Chelatococcus sp. HY11: one gene and its partner. Each later gene encodes a partner of the first gene's protein in a complex. Links are inferred from orthologs where the notes say so. Each region holds a gene or a part of one and is shown in the gene's direction. Other genes may lie near its edges.

Region 1 (5,602 bases):
CGACGAGATTGAACCCGAGGGCGTCGAGATCGGTCTGCAGGCCGGAGGCGTTGAGATAGCCTTCGACCACCTGCGATCCCGGTGCCAGCGAAGTCTTCACCCACGGCTTGGACTTGAGGCCCTTGGCGGCAGCGTTGCGCGCCAGAAGTCCGGCCGCGATCAGCACGCTCGGGTTGGAGGTGTTGGTGCAGGAGGTGATGGCGGCGATGGTGACATCGCCATGACCGAGGGTGAAGTCGGCATCGGCAACGGCGAAACGCTTGGCAGCCTCGCCCGGCTTCTTGAACTCGCCTTCGAGGGCGGCGAGAAAGCCTTCCTTGGTGCCGGAGAGCAGCACGCGGTCCTGTGGGCGCTTGGGGCCGGCGAGCGATGGCAGCACGGAGCCGATGTCGAGCTCGAGGATGTCGGTGAAGACCGGATCCGGCGTGCCCACTTCGCGCCACATGCCCTGTGCCTTGGAATAGGCCTCGACCAGCGCGATGCGGTCGTCGGTACGGCCGGTCTCGTCGAGATAGGCGATGGTTTCACTGTCGACGGGGAAGAAACCGCAGGTCGCGCCATATTCCGGCGCCATGTTGCCGATCGTGGCGCGGTCGGCCAGCGAGAGATGGTCGAGGCCATCGCCGAAGAATTCGACGAATTTGCCGACCACGCCTTTCTTGCGCAGCATCTGGGTGACCGTCAGCACGAGGTCGGTCGCCGTGATGCCCTCGTTGAGCCTGCCGGTGAGCTTGAAGCCGATGACCTCGGGGATGAGCATGGAGACCGGCTGGCCGAGCATGGCCGCCTCGGCCTCGATGCCGCCGACGCCCCAGCCGAGCACGCCGAGGCCGTTCACCATGGTGGTGTGGCTGTCCGTGCCGACGCAGGTATCGGGATAGGCGACCGTTTCGCCGTCCTCGGTCTTGGTCCACACGGTCTGTGCGAGGTACTCGAGGTTGACCTGGTGGCAGATGCCGGTGCCGGGCGGCACGACACGGAAATTGTCGAAGGCCGACTGGCCCCATTTCAGGAAGCGGTAACGCTCCTGGTTCTGCTTGTATTCTTCCTCGACGTTCTTGCCGAAGGCGGCGTTGTTGCCGAAGAAATTCACGATCACCGAGTGGTCGATGACGAGGTCGACCGGCACCAGCGGGTTGATGCGCTTGGGGTCGCCGCCGAGATTGACCATGGCGTCGCGCATCGCGGCGAGGTCGACGACCGCGGGAACGCCGGTGAAGTCCTGCATCAGAACGCGTGACGGGCGATAGGCGATCTCGCGCTCGGCCGTGCCGCGGTTCACCAGCCAGTCCTTGATGGCGATGATGTCCTTCTTCGTGACGGAACGGCCGTCCTCGAAGCGCAGCAAGTTTTCGAGAAGCACCTTCATGGAGAAGGGCAGGCGGGAAATTCCCTCAAGGCCGTTCTTTTCGGCTTCCGGCAGGGAATAGTAGGTGTAAGTCTTGCCAGCCGCGACGATGGTGCGGCGGGAGGAGAAGCTATCGACGGATTTGGTCATCGCGTGATCCTTCGGGGATGGACGGCACAAATGTCTGGTGAGACGGACATGCCAGCCTGTTGCGCAAAAGCGCGCGCCGCCCCGGGGGTGCCCAGGTCCCCGCGCGTCACGCGCGCGGCGCAGCCTGCGCTCTATATAGAGAGTTTCGTGCCGGACTTCTAGACGAATGATAGTGATTCTAAACTGACCGTGAAGCCCTCACGGTCATTTCGCCCTCCCTTCCCGCCCAGAGGTTCGCCCATCTTGCGCCTTGAGATCGATCGTCTCTCCTGCCGCCGTTCTGGACGGCTGCTGGTCGAGCACCTTACGCTCACGGTCGCCGGTGGCGAAGCGCTTGTGGTGAGGGGACAGAACGGCGCGGGAAAGTCGACGCTGCTCGCGACCCTCGCCGGGCGGCTGAAGCCCGCCAGTGGCACGATCCGCCTGATCGGGGACAGCAGCTCGACCGAGCGACGCGAGGGAGAGGAGGATGCACCGCTCGCCGAACGGGCGGTCTTGGTGGGGCATCGCGACGGGCTCAAAACGGCGCTGACGGCGACGGAGAACCTCGTTTTCGCCGCCGCGATGCTGGGGGTGCCGGCGACACCGCCGCAGGCGGTTGCGGCCCTTGATGATCTTGGTCTCGTTCATGTGTCCGATATTCCTGTCGGATATCTCTCGGCGGGCCAGCGGCGGCGTGTGGCCCTGGCGCGGCTCATCCTTGTTGATCGGCCCGTATGGCTGCTCGACGAGCCCACGGCGGCGCTGGATGCCACGGCGCAGGAGGATCTCGCGCATCTGATGCAGCGGCAGCTCGCGCGTGGGGGCCTCATCGTCGCGGCGACACATCTGCCGCTGGGGCTCGACGGCGCGCGCGTGCTCACTCTCGGTGGCAAGAGTGACGGGCATGACAATAGCTCTGGCGATAGCCCAAGTGATGGGCCTGGCGATCTGGACGCCTGGGAGTTCAGCCGATGATGGCCGCTCTCCGCGCTCTTCTCGTCAGGGACCTGAAGCTCGCGGCGCGGGTCGGCGGCTCCGGCTTGCTCGGCGTCGTGTTCTTCCTGATGCTCGTCACGCTTATCCCCTTCGCGCTCGGGCCGGATCTCAACCTTCTGCGCCGCATCGGCCCGGCCATCCTCTGGATCGCGGCGGTGCTGGCCACGCTCATCGGCCTCGACCGGCTTTTCCAGGGCGATGAGGAGGATGGTTCGCTTGATCTCATGCTGATGTCGCAGGTGCCGCTCGAACTCACTGTCGTCGTGAAGGGCTTCGCCCATTGGCTCACAACGGGCTTTCCGCTGGCGCTGCTCTCGCCGCTGTTCGGCCTACTCCTGGCCCAGGAGCCCGATGCGATGCTTTCGGTCATGGCGACGCTGATGGTCGGCACGCCGGCCCTGACCTTCATCGGCGGCATCGGGGCAGCGTTGACGGCGACCCTGCCGCGCGGGGGGCTCATTCTGGCCGTCCTTGTGCTGCCGTTGATGATCCCCACGCTGATCTTCGGCGTCTCGGCGGCGCAGGCGGCGCTGGGGGGAACGGTGCCGTTCCTCACGCCCTTCCTCGTGCTCGCCGCGCTCAGCCTTGTCGCGATCGTGACCGGGGCGGTGGCGTCCGCGGCAGCGTTACGCGGCGGCGGATAGCAGGAGACCGTTGCGGGCGAGACTGTCGGCCGCTACATCACGATGATGCGGAGGAGCACCATGCCGACCAGCCTTCTATGGGGGCTCGCCAATCCCACGCGTTTCATGGCTCTCTCGGCCCGCGTTCTCCCTTGGATGGCGGGGGTGAGCGCCATTGTCACCGCCACCGGGCTCTATCTCGCGCTGTTTTCGTCGCCTACGGACTATCAGCAGGGTGAGACGGTCCGCATCATGTACATTCACGTGCCGGCGGCCTGGCTCGCGCTTGCCCTCTACACGATCATGAGCGCATCGGCGCTCGGCACGCTGGTCTGGCGTCACCCCCTGGCCGACGTCTCCCAGAAGGCAGCGGCACCGATCGGGGCAGCCTTCACGCTGCTGTGCCTCGTCACCGGCTCCCTCTGGGGCAAGCCCATGTGGGGTACCTGGTGGGTATGGGACGCGCGCCTGACCTCCGTGCTCGTGCTCTTTCTCATCTATCTCGGCATCCTCGCGCTCTGGCGCGCCATCGAGGAGCCGGGACAGGCGGCGCGTGCCGTTGCCATCCTTACCCTGGTCGGCTTCGTCAACATCCCCATCGTCAAGTTCTCGGTGGATTGGTGGAATACCCTGCACCAGCCGGCCTCCGTCATCCGCATGGACGGCGCGACGATCGACGCCAGCATGCTGTGGCCGTTGTTCATGATGGCGATCGGCCTGACGTTGCTCGCCCTCACGCTGCACGTATCCGGCATGCGCAGCGAGATCCTGGCGCGGCGGGTCCGCAGCCTCACCCTGAAGGCGGCCGATCAGTCCGCGGACCATCGCCGCCCGCTTCCGCTCGGTGCCGGCTCGGCCGGCGCGGGGCCGGCGTGAGGTTCCGGTGATGATCGCGCTCGATGCTCCCCATATCGGTTTTGTGCTCGCCGCCTATGGGGCGGCTGCCGTCATCGTGACAGGTCTTGTGCTACGCGCCGTCATGGACAGCCGGATGCAGCACAAAGCCCTCGACGCCCTGGCCGCACGCGGGGTGGCGCGCAACCGTATGCCATCGTCCGGCCATCCTCCGGGTGCAAGTGCCGTGCGGGATATCGGCGATAGCGGTGGCGGCGCCGGACATACATCATCGGCACGCGATGCCGCGAACCAGGATTCAAACGAGGGCAAAGAGCGTGGTGCTGCGCGATCCCACAACGACGGACGGAGCGATCGTCACTGACGAGGCGTCGCTGCGGAGGCGTCGCATCCTGCTCGCAGTTCCGCTCGTCATCTTCCTGGCGCTGGCCGTGCTGTTCGTGGTGCGGTTGTTCGCCGGCGATCCGGCCCGCATTCCGTCAGCCCTCATAGGACGGCCGGTTCCCGTCTTTTCCCTGCCGCCGCTCGAGGGCCTCGTGCGCGATGGCCAGCCCGTGCCGGGGTTGACCAACGAGAGCCTGCTGGCATCAGGGCCGAATCAGGTGACGGTCGTGAACATCTGGGCGTCCTGGTGCGCGCCCTGTCGCGAGGAACATCCACTCCTGATGAGCTTGGCGCAGGATCCGCGCGTCAAGGTCGTTGGAATCAACTACAAGGACAACGCTGAGAACGCCCGGCGCTTCCTGGGCGCGCTCGGCAATCCCTTCACGGCGGTCGGCGTGGATGCGGCTGGTCGCGCCTCGATCGACTGGGGGGTGTATGGCGTGCCTGAGACCTTTATCGTCAGCCGCGACGGACGCATTCAGCATAAACATATCGGGCCGTTAACCCACGAGGCTCTGCAAACGAGTATCAACGCAGCGATCGACAAGGCGGCCAAGCCCTGACGATTCGCTTCCCACCCGGCTGGCCGATCCTAGCGAGCGGTCACCGGCACCAGCAGGTTCCACCCCCGGACCACGGCCATCCATGATCGCCCGCTCCTTCAAGCTCCCTAAGGAAAGTGACGTCCTGCTGCTCAGCGCCGAGCTGAGCGCGGAGCGGACGGCGAGCCTCGTGCGTATGATCACGGGTATCGTTCTCCTGGCGGCGATCGCCTTCGTGGATCGCAAGAGCGACTTCTCGCCGATCGGTGAGCGGCAGGTTTTATACGCCCAGCTTACGGTGCTGACGTTGTTCCTGTCAGGGCTTCTCAGCTACGGGCTGGTGCGCGTCCGCCTCTGGCGGTGGTGGATGAGCTTTGGGACGGCGACGATCGACATGTTCATCGTCGCGTTCAACATCTGGCTCAACGTCTGGGTTACCGGGCTGACCGGCCAGTATATCCTGTCGTTTCCGATCATCGCGGCCCTGCCGCTGGTCTTTGCGAGCAACGCGCTGCGCCTGCGGCCGAGCGTCCAGATCTACACGACGGTTCTGCTCGTCCTGTCGATGGTCGCCGTGGGCATTTTCGCCGCGCCCGCGCAAATGACGTTCCCCCGTCCCCCCGAACTCATGGTGCAGGACCAATTCGGCTGGCAGCCGAATTTCGCGCGCGTCGTCATTCTGCTCCTCACTGGCGGAATCCTCATTCTGGCGGCTGCACGTG
Region 2 (5,454 bases), 1.6 Mb from region 1 along the record:
GCGGGCTCGCACGCATGTGGGCAATCTGGCGCATGCGTTGAAAACGCCGCTCAGCGTCATCCTCAACGAGGCCGCCGCCAACGGGGGCCCACTGGCGGATACGGTACGCGTGCAGGCGGCCATCATGCGCGATCAGGTGAATTACTATCTCGATCGTGCTCGCGCCGCGGCCCTTGCTGGCGCCCTTGGATCGATCACCGAGGTCGTGCCGGTGATCGAGGGACTGCAACGCGCGCTGGAGCGGATCTATCGGCAGCGCGATATCGCCATTACCACCACCGTCCCGGCCGGTATTCGCTTTCGTGGCGAGAGGCAGGACTTCGAGGCGATGGTCGGAAATCTGATGGACAACGCCTGCAAATGGGCGGAATCGCGAGTCGAGCTCCGGGCCGAGCTGGAGGTCAGCGGCGAGCGTTCACTTCTCGTCGTGACGATCGACGACGATGGCCCTGGACTTGTCACCGAGGCGCGCTCCGAGGTTCTGCGACGTGGACGTCGGCTGGACGAGTCGAAGCCGGGCTCGGGCCTAGGCCTTGCGATCGTGGTGGAACTCGCCGGTCTTTATGATGGCTCCCTCAAGCTTGAGGATGCCCCCCTTGGTGGATTACGCGCGGTGCTGACCCTTCCGGCCACCTGACCGCGCGCGAAACGCGATAGCAATCGTGCAATTTGCGATGCTGCATCCATGGCACCCCCGTAATCTTCGCAAAATAGGGGCGTTTCATGAATAAATTGGCACTGAAAAAGCACATAAAAGCGATTGCCGTGCAGGTTCCACCTCTCCGGAGGCTTTTCCAGCAGCGCGACGAGGCAATGGTGCGCCTGGCGGAGATTGAGGCGCGACAAGCGCGGATCATACCCGATTGCGGAAAAGTGGCATTCGCCCACTGGGGCGAAGATGCCGTCATCGATTATCTGTTCCGAGATCGACCGTCAGGGCGTTATCTCGATATTGGCTGCTTCCACCCCGATTTGTACTCGAATACCCGGCTTCTCCATGCGAAGGGATGGAGCGGCGTGAATATCGATCCCAATCCCTTCATGATCGAGCAGTTCCGTGAACGCCGCCCAGACGACATAAACTTGAACATGGCTGTTGCGCGGGAGCGCGGCTGTCTTGACTTTTTCGTGTTCCACGAATGGGGGTCGAGCAATACGCTTTCTCCGGATTTCTCTGACAAGATCGCCGAAAGCCAGAAGATCCAGGTGCAACGTCGCATCCCTACAAAGGTTGTCACGCTTGCCGATGTGATGGAGGAATACTTCGCGCAAAGCGCGCCTGATTTCATGAATGTCGACGTCGAAAGCCTTGATCTGGAAGTCATTCAATCCAATGATTGGGAAAAATTCCGGCCAACGATCGTTGCGGTCGAAGATTTTGACTTCGATTTTTGCAATCCGGAGATGTCACCGATTTTTGCATTTATGAAATCGGTCGAATATAAGATGATTTCGCGGACGATCTATACCAGTTTCTTTAGCGAGCACACCTTCCGCATCGGCTGATGCAGGGCGAGGGGCGCCTGTGGCGCGGGCGTTTCTGCTGCCCATTAACAGGCTGATATTGCTGATGAAAAATCCCGCGACAGAATGTCGCCTGATCATGCCCTGAAGTCGGCCGGCATCCTGCTGTACAGAAGAGGGCATGGTGCTTTGGCTTGTCTTCGCCTTGATGATGGGCGCGGCTATTCTCGCCGTGCTCTGGCCGCTCTCGCGGCCGCTTTCCGTCGGTGGTCCATCGACGGGAGAAAAGTCGTTCGTCAAAGATCAGATCCGCGAAATTGAACGGGATGTGGCGCGGGGTTTTCTGTCCCCGGCGGAGAAGGACGTGGCGATCGCCGAAGTCGGGCGTCGCTTCCTGAAAGCCGTGGCGAACGAGCCATCCAAATCGCCGGCTCAAGGCGAATTGGCCCTTCGCCGTCGGCGCGCCGCATCGGCTGTAGCCCTGTCCATGATTCCGCTTGTCTCGCTTGCTTTCTACAGCTTGCGTGGATCTCCGCATTTGCCCGCCGCGCCGTTTTCCGACCGGATCGCGGATACTGCGCAGATGGACCTCCAGCAGGCCGTTGGACGGGTTGAGGCGCATCTTGCCAACGCGCCGGAGGATGGACGCGGCTGGACTATCCTCGCGCCGATCTACATGCGGATGGGCCGTTCGGACGACGCAGTGCGTGCCTATACGGCCTCTATTCGTCTGGAAGGTGACAACGCCGCACGCCGAGCTGGTCTGGCCGAGGCGCAGGTGATGAGCAGCGGTGGGCTCGTCACCGCGGATGCCCTTGAAAATTTCAAAGCCGCGCTGAAGCTGGAGCCCAAGCTCCCGAAAGCACGCTACTACGTCGCGCTGGCGGCTGAGCAGGATGGTCGCGTCGCTGAGGCCCTCAGCCTTTTCAGGGAGCTGCGGGGCGATGCTGGTCAGGATGACCCCTGGGCACCCATCGTCGATACGCATATCGCCAAACTGCAGCGCAATGCGCCCGCCGAGGCTATCGCTCGCTTGCCAGATGCCGAACGTGACGAGGCCATCCGGGGCATGGTCGCCGGCCTTGCGGCACGTCTGGAGGCTGACGGCGGCAGCATCGAGGATTGGGTCAGGCTTGTCCGGTCACAGATCGTGCTTGGCGCGAGGGCAGAGGCTCTGGCCGCGCTCACCAAGGCCCGGGAGCGCTTCAAGGACGACGAGGCCGCGCTGGCGCGGCTCGCTCCTCTTGCGGACGCGCTTCAGTCGTCATCGGATAAGTCGCCATGATGCCCAAGAGACGAGTCCCCGGGCGTTGGATCTCCAGACGTTGGCTCTCCTGGCGTTGGCTCCCCGAGGGGGGGATGCCGGAAGTGTGTATGCGGTGGAGGTTGCATAGCCTCTCCGCGAGTCTAAAAATTAGAGCCGCGATCCTCGTGAGTGCCAATGACCCGTAAGCAACGCCGCCTTTCCCTGATCGTTGCCGGCGGTGCGGTCATCGCCATGGCGCTGGCGCTCGTCCTGGTCGCGATGCGGGATACGATCGTATTCTTCCGTGCGCCGAGCGACATCGTGAGCATGGATATCAAGCCCGGTACGCGCCTGCGCCTTGGGGGGCTGGTAGCGGAGGGCTCCATTATGCGTGAGCCCGGGCAGCGGGTCGTTTTTGTTGTGAAGGACGCCAACCACGCCATCACCGTCAACTACACGGGTTTGCTCCCTGATCTCTTCCGTGAGGGGCAGGGCGTGGTGGCGGAGGGCGTGCTCGGCGCGGACCGGCGCTTCACGGCAGACAGCGTCCTTGCCAAGCATGATGAACGCTATATGCCCCGCGAGGTCGCCGACGCCCTGAAGCAGCAGGGGCTTTGGCAACATACGGGTGAGGCAGGTCAGGCCGGGGCGACGCAATGATAGTCGAACTCGGCCATTTCGCGCTCACGCTCGCTTTCGCGTTGTCGCTGGTGCAATTCGTCCTGCCGCTCTGGGGGGCTCTTGCTAACGACGAGCCCCTGATGAACGTCGCCGCTCCAGCGGCCCTCGGCACTTTCGTCGCGGTCGGTTTCGCTTTCCTTGCGCTCACATATGCCTACGTCACGTCGGATTTCTCCGTTCTCAACGTGGTCGAGAATTCGCACACGTTGAAGCCGATGCTCTACAAGATCACCGGTGTGTGGGGAAACCATGAAGGCTCCATGCTGCTGTGGATCTTCATCCTCGTGCTCTTCGCGGCGCTCGTCGCCATGGCCCGTCACTCGCTGCCCTTGCGCCTCAAGGCTTTGACGCTGAGTTTCCAGGCCTTGATCGCCAGTGCGTTCTTGCTTTTCCTTCTGGCCTCCTCCAATCCCTTCGCTCGGATCAGCCCGGCGCCTTTCGAGGGGCAGGATCTCAACCCGATCCTTCAGGATATCGGTCTCGCCATTCATCCGCCGCTCCTCTACATCGGCTATGTCGGCATCTCGATAACGTTCTCCTTCGCCGCCGCCGCCCTCGTGGAAGGGCGTATCGATGCGCTGTGGGCGAGGGCCGTGCGGCCCTGGACCCTGACGGCGTGGGTCTTTCTCACGCTCGGCATCGCGATGGGCTCCTACTGGGCCTATTACGAGCTCGGCTGGGGAGGCTGGTGGTTCTGGGATCCGGTCGAGAACGCGTCTTTCATGCCCTGGCTGGCCGCGACGGCGCTGCTTCACTCCACGGTCGTCATGGAGAAGCGGGATGCGTTGAAAGTCTGGACGATCCTGCTCGCGATTGTCAGCTTTTCGCTCTCGTTGCTCGGTACTTTTCTCGTCCGTTCAGGCGTGCTGACCTCCGTGCACACCTTCGCGACCGATCCCGCGCGCGGCGCCTTCATCCTCGGCATCCTCATCTTTTTCATTGGCGGCGCCTTCGCGTTGTTTGCGTGGCGTGCCCCGTTGCTGCGGCAAGGGGGGATTTTCGCGCCGGTGTCGCGCGAGGGGGCCCTCGTCCTCAACAACCTTTTCCTCGCGACAGCCTGCGCGACGGTCTTCATCGGCACGCTCTATCCGCTCGCTCTCGAGTCATTGACGGGCGAGAAGATCTCGGTCGGCGAGCCCTATTTCGAGGCGACCTTCCTGCCGATCATGCTGCCGCTGCTCTTCATCATTCCTGTTGGCCAGACACTGGCGTGGAAGCGCGGGGATCTGCTGGGAGCGGCCCAGCGGCTGATGGGGGCCTTCGCACTCGCCATCGCGGTGGCTCTGGCTGTGATCGCGATCACCGAGGGCGGCCCGGTCCTGGCCGTCGTGAGCATCGGCCTCGGCTTTTTCATCATCTTCGGCTCCCTGTCCGATACGCTCACGCGGTGCTGGCCGAAGGGCGCACAGCTCGGCGTTGTCTGGCGTCGTGCCGTTGGCCTGCCGCGCTCCGCATGGGGGACGACCCTGGCGCATGCCGGGGTTGGCGTGGTGGTGATCGGCATCGCTGCTTCGGCCTGGAGCACCGAGGACATCGCGCTGGTAAAGCCGGGCGGAACCGTCCAGACCGGTCCCTATACCCTGCGCCTGGACGGTGTGTTTCCTAGGGCCGCCAACAACTATCGCGAGGACGTCGCGCGTTTCACGCTTTCGCGTCACGGTCGCGATCTCGGCACCATGGAGGCGTCCAAGCGCCTTTATACGACGCGCGGCATGCCGACGACCGAGGCTGGTATCAGGACGATCGGTCTTGGACAGCTCTATGTGAGCCTCGGCGACAATGAAGCCGAAGGAGCCATTGGCCTGCGGGCCTATTGGAAGCCTTATGTGACCTTGATCTGGCTCGGTTCTATCATCATGGCCGCAGGCGGGGCGTTGTCCCTGACCGATCGGCGCATCCGTGTCGGCGTTCCACGCCGCCGCCTGGATGTCGCTGCCGTGCCCGCGGAGTAGGGGATGCGCGGCCTCTTGCTTGCAGCCCCTATCACTGTCTCTGGCCCGCGCGACCGGGCGCGGCGTGGGGGGGCTGCCTTTGGTGTCCTGATGGCTCTCCTCGTATTCCTG

What was found.
Region 2: the proteins of ccmB (region 1) and ccmE are in contact, whole or in part, in a solved structure (PDB 8CE8), measured with the Escherichia coli proteins. The link is inferred for Chelatococcus sp. HY11 from one-to-one orthologs.

What each region holds. Positions count from the first base shown.
Region 1 is NZ_JAHBRX010000001.1:3,498,590-3,504,191, forward strand. The notes cover bases 1,324-4,285. They hold ccmB (heme exporter protein CcmB), read left to right. Parts: upstream 1,324-2,451; coding sequence 2,452-3,120; downstream 3,121-4,285. Other genes in these bases: acnA (aconitate hydratase AcnA), read right to left, coding at 1,324-1,498; ccmA (heme ABC exporter ATP-binding protein CcmA), read left to right, coding at 1,742-2,455; KIO74_RS15945 (heme ABC transporter permease), read left to right, coding at 3,181-3,975; ccmD (heme exporter protein CcmD), read left to right, coding at 3,986-4,285; KIO74_RS15955 (DsbE family thiol:disulfide interchange protein), read left to right, coding at 4,278-4,285. In the rest of the region: more of acnA, read right to left, coding at 1-1,323; more of ccmD, read left to right, coding at 4,286-4,318; more of KIO74_RS15955, read left to right, coding at 4,286-4,901; KIO74_RS15960 (adenylate/guanylate cyclase domain-containing protein), read left to right, coding at 4,984-5,602. UniProt on the Escherichia coli protein: Required for the export of heme to the periplasm for the biogenesis of c-type cytochromes.
Region 2 is NZ_JAHBRX010000001.1:1,859,007-1,864,460, reverse strand. Bases 1,824-4,637 are described here. They hold ccmE (cytochrome c maturation protein CcmE), read left to right. Parts: upstream 1,824-2,905; coding sequence 2,906-3,370; downstream 3,371-4,637. Other genes in these bases: KIO74_RS08610 (heme lyase CcmF/NrfE family subunit), read left to right, coding at 3,367-4,637; ccmI (c-type cytochrome biogenesis protein CcmI), read left to right, coding at 1,824-2,749. Outside these bases: KIO74_RS08630 (sensor histidine kinase), read left to right, coding at 1-637; KIO74_RS08625 (FkbM family methyltransferase), read left to right, coding at 724-1,506; more of ccmI, read left to right, coding at 1,646-1,823; more of KIO74_RS08610, read left to right, coding at 4,638-5,343; KIO74_RS08605 (cytochrome c-type biogenesis protein), read left to right, coding at 5,434-5,454. UniProt on the Escherichia coli protein: Heme chaperone required for the biogenesis of c-type cytochromes. Transiently binds heme delivered by CcmC and transfers the heme to apo-cytochromes in a process facilitated by CcmF and CcmH.